2 regions of the Mesorhizobium sp. M0293 genome follow, and region 2 is predicted to be linked to the other one. Evidence: riboswitches for the same ligand, from Rfam matches in the RefSeq annotation. Region 2 holds a riboswitch; the other holds the start of a gene.
What was found. Region 2 has a riboswitch for S-adenosylmethionine ahead of metX (homoserine O-acetyltransferase MetX). Riboswitches for the same ligand answer to the same signal wherever they lie in the genome.

Region 1: another riboswitch for S-adenosylmethionine. It lies ahead of NKJ06_RS14355 (O-succinylhomoserine sulfhydrylase); the one in region 2 lies ahead of metX (homoserine O-acetyltransferase MetX).

What each region holds. Positions count from the first base shown of each region.
Region 1 is NZ_JAMYSA010000032.1:6,071-9,473, forward strand. Features, by position in the region: gene NKJ06_RS14350 (ceramide glucosyltransferase) at 1-42, shown strand, start outside; gene NKJ06_RS14355 (O-succinylhomoserine sulfhydrylase) at 57-1,244, opposite strand; SAM riboswitch at 1,302-1,379, opposite strand; gene NKJ06_RS14360 (2'-deoxycytidine 5'-triphosphate deaminase) at 1,478-2,572, shown strand; gene NKJ06_RS14365 (ABC transporter substrate-binding protein) at 2,672-3,403, shown strand, end outside.
Region 2 is NZ_JAMYSA010000033.1:13,377-16,779, forward strand. Features, by position in the region: gene metW (methionine biosynthesis protein MetW) at 1-539, opposite strand, end outside; gene metX (homoserine O-acetyltransferase MetX) at 598-1,767, opposite strand; SAM riboswitch at 1,880-1,957, opposite strand; gene hisC (histidinol-phosphate transaminase) at 2,095-3,204, shown strand; gene NKJ06_RS14695 (prephenate/arogenate dehydrogenase family protein) at 3,211-3,403, shown strand, end outside.

The sequences.
Region 1 (3,403 bases), on a different contig from region 2:
ACCAAGGCGGCCGAGCTGGAAGAGACGCCATCCGGCGCCTGAAAGCCAAAGGCCTCCTATTTGGCCTTCAGCGCTTGCGCGATATCCTCCAGCAGATCGTCGGTGTCTTCCAGGCCGACCGACAGCCTGAGCGTGCCCGGCCCGATGCCGAGTTCAGCACGCGCTTCGTCGCTCAAATTCTTGTGCGTCGTCGTCGCCGGATGGGTGATCAGGCTCTTGGCGTCACCGAGATTGTTGGAGATCAGCACGATGTCGAGCGCGTTCTGCAGGGCGAAGGCCGCCTGCTTGCCGCCCTTGACGTCCAGGCAGATCAGAGTCGAGCCGCCCGACATCTGCTTCTTGACGACATCGGCCTGCGGGTGGTCGGCCCGGCCGGGATAGATGACGCGGGCGATTTCCGGCCGCTCGGCCAGGAAATCCGCGATCCGGCCTGCGCTTTCCGTCTGCTGGCGTACGCGCAGCGGCAGCGTCTCCAAGCCCTTCAGCAGCGTCCAGGCGTTGAAAGGCGACAGGCTAGGCCCGGTGTGGCGAAAATAGTCGTGCAGGTTCTCGTCGATCCACTTCTTGTCCGACAAGATGACGCCGCCGAGACAGCGCCCCTGGCCGTCAATGTGCTTGGTCGCCGAATAGACGACGATGTGGGCGCCAAGCTGCAGCGGCTTTTGCTGCAAGGGCGTGGCGAAGACATTGTCGACGATCAGCCTGGCACCGATCGAATTGGCAAGCGAGGCAACCGCGGCGATGTCGACGACTTCCAGCGTCGGGTTGGTCGGGCTTTCCAAGAAGAACAGCTTGGTGTTCGGCTTGACCGCCTTTTCCCAGTTGGCGATGTCGGTGCCGTCGACCAGTGTTGCCTCGATGCCGTATTTCGGCGCCAGCGTCTCGACCACCCAGCGGCAGGAGCCGAACAGCGCGCGCGCCGCCACGATATGGTCACCGGCCTTGGCGCTGCACAGAAGCGCTGCCGTCACCGCAGCCATACCGGAGGCGGTGGCGCGGGCGTCCTCCGCACCTTCCAGCGCGCACATGCGCTTTTCGAACATGTCGACGGTCGGATTGGCGTAGCGCGAATAGATGAAGCCCGGCTCCTCACCCTTGAAACGGGCTTCGGCGGCCTGCGCCGTTTCGTAGACGTAGCCCTGGGTGAGGTAAATCGCTTCCGACGTTTCGCCGAAACCGGAACGCAGCGTTCCGCTGTGCACGAGTGCCGTCTGAGGCTTCCAGTTGCGCTTGTTGGTGCTCATCGCTCTTCTTCCAGACACAAAAAAACCGGCCGCGAAAGTCGCAACCGGTCCATACGGCCTTGCGGCCCGACGGTCCTTTAGCGACTTGTTTAACGTGGCTGCAAGCCGACCGGCCAAATCACCACGGGATAATGACCCTTTAGACCCGTGCCACGCTTGCGTCAATTGCCGGCTTCATTAAGAGGTTTGTACCAAGCAGGTTCCGAAAAAGCCTGCCCTCTAGGAGCAGAGCCTTGCGGCAGACAGGCATTCTTCCCGATCAGGACATCTCGGCGCTGTTCCAGTCCGGCGCGCTGAAGTCGGCGCGTGCGCTCGATGCCGACCAGATCCAGCCGGCCAGCCTTGATCTCAGGCTCGGCGACAAGGCCTGGCGTGTGCGTGCCTCCTTCCTGCCGGGTCCCAACCACAAGGTTTCGGAAAAGCTCGACCGGCTGCAGCTGCACGAGATCGACCTGGCCGAGGGCGCGGTGCTGGAGACCGGCTGCGTCTATATCGTGCCCTTGCTCGAAAGCCTGGCATTGCCGGCGGACATTTCGGCTTCGGCCAATCCCAAGAGTTCGACCGGGCGGCTCGACATCTTCACCCGCGTCATGACCGATCGCGGCCACGAGTTCGACAAGATCGCCGCCGGCTATCACGGGCCGCTCTATCTGGAAGTCAGCCCGCGCACCTTCCCGATCGTCGCGCGCACCGGTTCGCGCCTGTCGCAGATACGCTTCCGTACCGGCAATGCGCTGTTGTCGGAGGCCGAACTGCACCAGTTGCATCGCGCGCAGATCTTGGTTGCCACCGAGCCGCCCAACATTTCCGGCGGCGGCATCGCGCTGTCGATCGACCTCAACGGCGATCAAAACGGGCTTGTCGGCTATCGCGGCAAGCATCACACCGGTCTCGTCGACGTCGACAAGCGCGCCGCACAGGAGGTCGTCGACTTCTGGGAGCCGATCCACAAGAGCGGCGCCGGCGAGTTGGTGCTCGACCCTGATGAATTCTACATCCTCGTCAGCCAGGAAGCGGTGCATGTGCCGCCGCTCTACGCCGCCGAGATGACGCCTTTCGATCCGCTGGTCGGCGAGTTCCGGGTCCACTATGCCGGCTTCTTCGATCCGGGCTTCGGCCATTCGGCGTCCGGCGGCACAGGCAGCCGGGCGGTATTGGAAGTGCGCAGCCACGAGGTGCCGTTCATCCTCGACCATGGCCAGATCGTCGGCCGGCTGGTCTACGAGCACATGCTGAAGCGGCCGCAGGCACTCTATGGCACCGATCTCGGCTCCAACTACCAGGCGCAGGGCCTGAAGCTGTCCAAGCATTTCCGCCCCGCACGCTGAACCCATCACCCCCAGGCAAAATACTTGCCTGCACTGGCTCGCCATGCTTGGCTGCCTTGCTGGTCGTCAAGCTGGCGGCGTTCAAGGGGAACCAAGAAAATGCAGATTTCGAAATGGATCATATCGGCAGCAGGCGCTGCCATGCTGGTGTTGGCGGCCGGCTCTCTATCGGTGCAGGCAGCCGAGAAAATCAAGATCGGCACCGAGGGCGCCTATCCGCCGTTCAACACCATCACTTCGGACGGCAAGGTCGAAGGCTTCGATATCGACATCGCCAATGCGCTGTGCGCGCAGATGAAGGTCGAGTGCGAAATCGTCACCCAGGATTGGGACGGCATCATTCCCGCCCTGCAGGCGAAGAAGTTCGACGCCATCATCGCTTCGATGAGCATCACCGAGGAGCGCAAGAAGCAGGTCTCCTTCACCAACAAATACTATACGACACCGCTCGCTTTGGTGGCGCCGAAGGACAGCGATCTCGCCTCGACCGAACCGGCAGCGCTTGCCGGCAAGACGGTCGGCGCGCAGGCCTCGACCACGCAGGCCGACTATGCCCAGAATGAATATGGCAAGGCGGGCGCCGAGGCAAAACTCTACCCGACCCAGGAAGAAGCGATCACCGACCTGACGAACGGCCGGCTTGACGCTGTGATCTCGGACAAGTTCGTGCTGATGGACTGGCTGAAGAAGGCAAGCGACGGCTGCTGCAAGCTGGTTGGCGACGTCAAGGGCACGGAGACACAAGCCGGCATTGCCGTCCGCCTGGAAGACACGGCACTACGCGACAAACTCAATGCGGCCATCGACGCGATTGTTGCCGACGGCACCTAC
Region 2 (3,403 bases):
TGGCCATTGGCGTCGAGTGCGGTTGCTTTTTCCACGGTCGCGCCGAGTTCGTCGCACAGATTGACGAAGTCGCGGATGGTGCAGAAATGGATGTTGGGCGTGTCGTACCAGGAATAGGGCAGGTCCTTGGTCACCGGCATGCGGCCCTGGATGAACAGCGACAGGCGCACCCGCCAGTGGCCGAAATTGGGGAAGGACACGATCGCACGGTTGCCGATCCTGAGCAGTTCGTCGAGAACCAGCTTCGGGTTGCGGGTGGCCTGCAGGGTCTGCGACAGGACGACGAAGTCAAAGCCCTTGTCAGGATAGAATTCGAGGTCCTTGTCGGCATCGCCCTGGATGACCGAGAGACCGCGCGCCACGCATTCGTTGACACCACGTTGCGACAGTTCCAGGCCACGGCCGTCGACCTGCTTGGTGTCCTGCAGCAGTTCGAGCAGCGAGCCATCGCCCGAACCGACGTCGAGCACGCGCGACTGTGGCGGGATGAGGTTGGCGACGACCTCGAGGTCGACGCGCTGGTCGCGGTTGACACTCATGGCTTTGCCTCCTGCCTGGAGCATGATCCTGGACAGCCAAGTCTGCAACTTTTCGGGGTCATGCGTTGAGCCCTCTGGCCCGGGCCGCCGAGCCGATGAAGCCGTTGATGGCGGCAAACAGTTCCGGCTCGTCGAGCAGGAAGGCATCGTGACCGCGGTCGGTCTCGATCTCGACGAAGGACACCGATGCGCCGGCCGCGTTGAGCGCATGCACGATCGAGCGGCTCTCCTCGGTCGGAAACAGCCAATCCGACGTGAAGGACACCAGGCAGAAGCGGGTTTTGGTGCCGGCAAAAGCGTCGGCCAACCGGCCGCCATGGTCGGCGGCGAGATCGAAATAGTCCATCGACCGAGTCATGTAGAGATAGGAATTGGCGTCGAAGCGATCGACGAAGGTCATGCCCTGGTGGCGCAGATAGCTCTCGATCTGGAAGTCGGCGTCGAAGCCGAAGGTCAGCGCTTCGCGATCCTGCAGATTGCGGCCGAATTTCCGGTGCAGGGCAGCCTCGGACAGATAGGTGATGTGGGCGGCCATGCGCGCCACCGCCAAGCCCTTTTCCGGGCGTTTGCCGTGCTCGAAATATTTGCCGCCATGCCAGTCCGGATCGGCCATGACAGCTTGCCGGCCGACCTCGTGGAAGGCGATATTTTGCGAGGAATGCCGCGCGCCGGTGGCGATCGGCAGCGCCGAGAAGACGCGCTCCGGATAGCTCGACGCCCATTCCAGCACCTGCATGCCGCCCATCGAGCCGCCGAGCACGCAGAACAGTTTTTCGATGCCGAAATGGTCGATCAGCATCTGCTGCGCGCGCACCATGTCGCGGATGGTGATGATCGGCAGGTCGAGCCCATAGGGCTTGCCGGTGGCGGGATTGGTCGAGGCCGGGCCGGTGGACCCCAGGCAACCGCCGATGACATTGGAGCAGATGACGAAGAAGCGGCTAGTGTCGATGATCTTGCCGGGGCCGATCAACACCTCCCACCAGCCCGGCTTGCCGGTAACCGGATTGGTGCTGGCGACGTGCTGGTCGCCGGTCAGCGCGTGGCAGACGAGGATGGCATTGGAACGGGCGTCGTTCAGCGTGCCATAGGTCTGGTAGGCGATCTGGAACGGCGACAGCAGCGTGCCGGCGTCGAGCTTGAGCGGCTTGTCAGGTCCAAAACGCAAAACCGGGCTCGACGGTTGGTCGGCCTCGTTGTTGGTTTTGCGAGCACGCAGAGCGGCCATTGCATCCATCTCACACCTTGATCCCTGCACCGTGCTTTTCGAAAATCGATGCCGATGCGGTGTCCGGCCGGCGCGGGCAATAAAAAACCGGCATTGCAGTCGCAAAGCCGGTTACAGGATGCAAACGGCCCTTTAGCAAGTTGTTTAACGTGGCTGCAAGCCGACCGGCCAAATCACCACGGGAGTTAGTACCCCTTCTAGGGCTGCGGCAGGCCGGCGTCAACGGCCAGCCTTGGTCCGGGGGCTGTCACCTCTCGACATTGCGACCCACGGCTTGTATTTCCGCTGCGACTTCCCTGAGGAAGCGTTTTCGACGGATTTTGTGACATGAACCAGACACCGGACAAGGCACGTCCAACCCCGCGCGCGGGCATCATGGACATCGACGCCTATGTGCCGGGCAAGAGCACGGCGCCTGCCGGCGTTGCCAAGGTCTACAAGCTGTCATCGAACGAGAACCCGCTCGGTCCCTCGCCAAAGGCGATTGAAGCCGCGCGTGAGATTGCCGGCAAGCTCGATATCTATCCCGACGGGACCGCCAGGCGGCTGCGCGAAGCGATCGCCGAGGTGCATGGCCTCAACCCACAAAACATCATCTGCTCCAACGGTTCCGACGAGATCCTCGGCCTGCTGGCGCAGACTTATCTGGCGCCCGGCGACGAGGCTGTCATCACCGAACACGCCTTCATGGTCTACAAGATCTACATCCAGTCGGCGGGTGCCGTTCCGGTGACGATCAAGGAAACAGACGAGCGCGCCGACATCGACGCCATCCTGGCCGCCGTCACGCCGCGCACGAAAATCGTTTTCCTCGCCAATCCCAACAACCCGACCGGCACCTATGTGCCGTTCCAGGAAGTGCGCCGGCTGCATGCAGGTCTGCCCAGGCACGTGCTTCTGGTGCTCGACGCGGCCTATGCTGAATATGTCCGCCGCAACGACTATGAAGCCGGCATCGAACTGGTCGGCAGCGCCGAGAACGTGGTGATGACCCGCACCTTCTCCAAGATCGGCCTTGGCGGTGCGCGGATCGGCTGGATGTACGCGCCGATGCACATCGTCGACGCGATCAACCGCGTGCGTGGCCCCTTCAACGTCAATGCAACGGCGATCGAGGCCGGCATTGCGGCGATCCGCGACCGCGCCCATGTCGAGCGCAGCGTCGCGCACAACGAGACCTGGCTGACCTGGCTGAGCGAGGAGTTCACAAAGCTTGGGCTGCGGGTGACACCGAGCGTCGGCAATTTCATCCTCATTCATTTTCCTGACGATCAGAAACATTCTGCGGCAGCGGCGGACGACTATCTTACGGCGCGCGGCTTTATATTGCGGCGCGTTTCCGGCTACGGCTTTCCCAACGCGCTGCGCATGACCGTCGGCACCGAAGAGGCCAATCGCGGCGTTGTCGCCGCTCTCACGACATTCCTGAAAAGCTAGAACACCATGACATCACCGATGTTTGAAAAGATCGCGCTGGTCGGCATCGGCCTGATCGGCTCGTCGCTGGCCCGGGTCATCCGCCGCGAGGACCTCGCCCGCCATGTCGCCATCTCGACCCGCAGTGCCGCGACATTGGCGCGGGCGGAAGAACTTGGACTCGGCGATAGCTACACCACCGATGCGAAAGAGGCGGTCC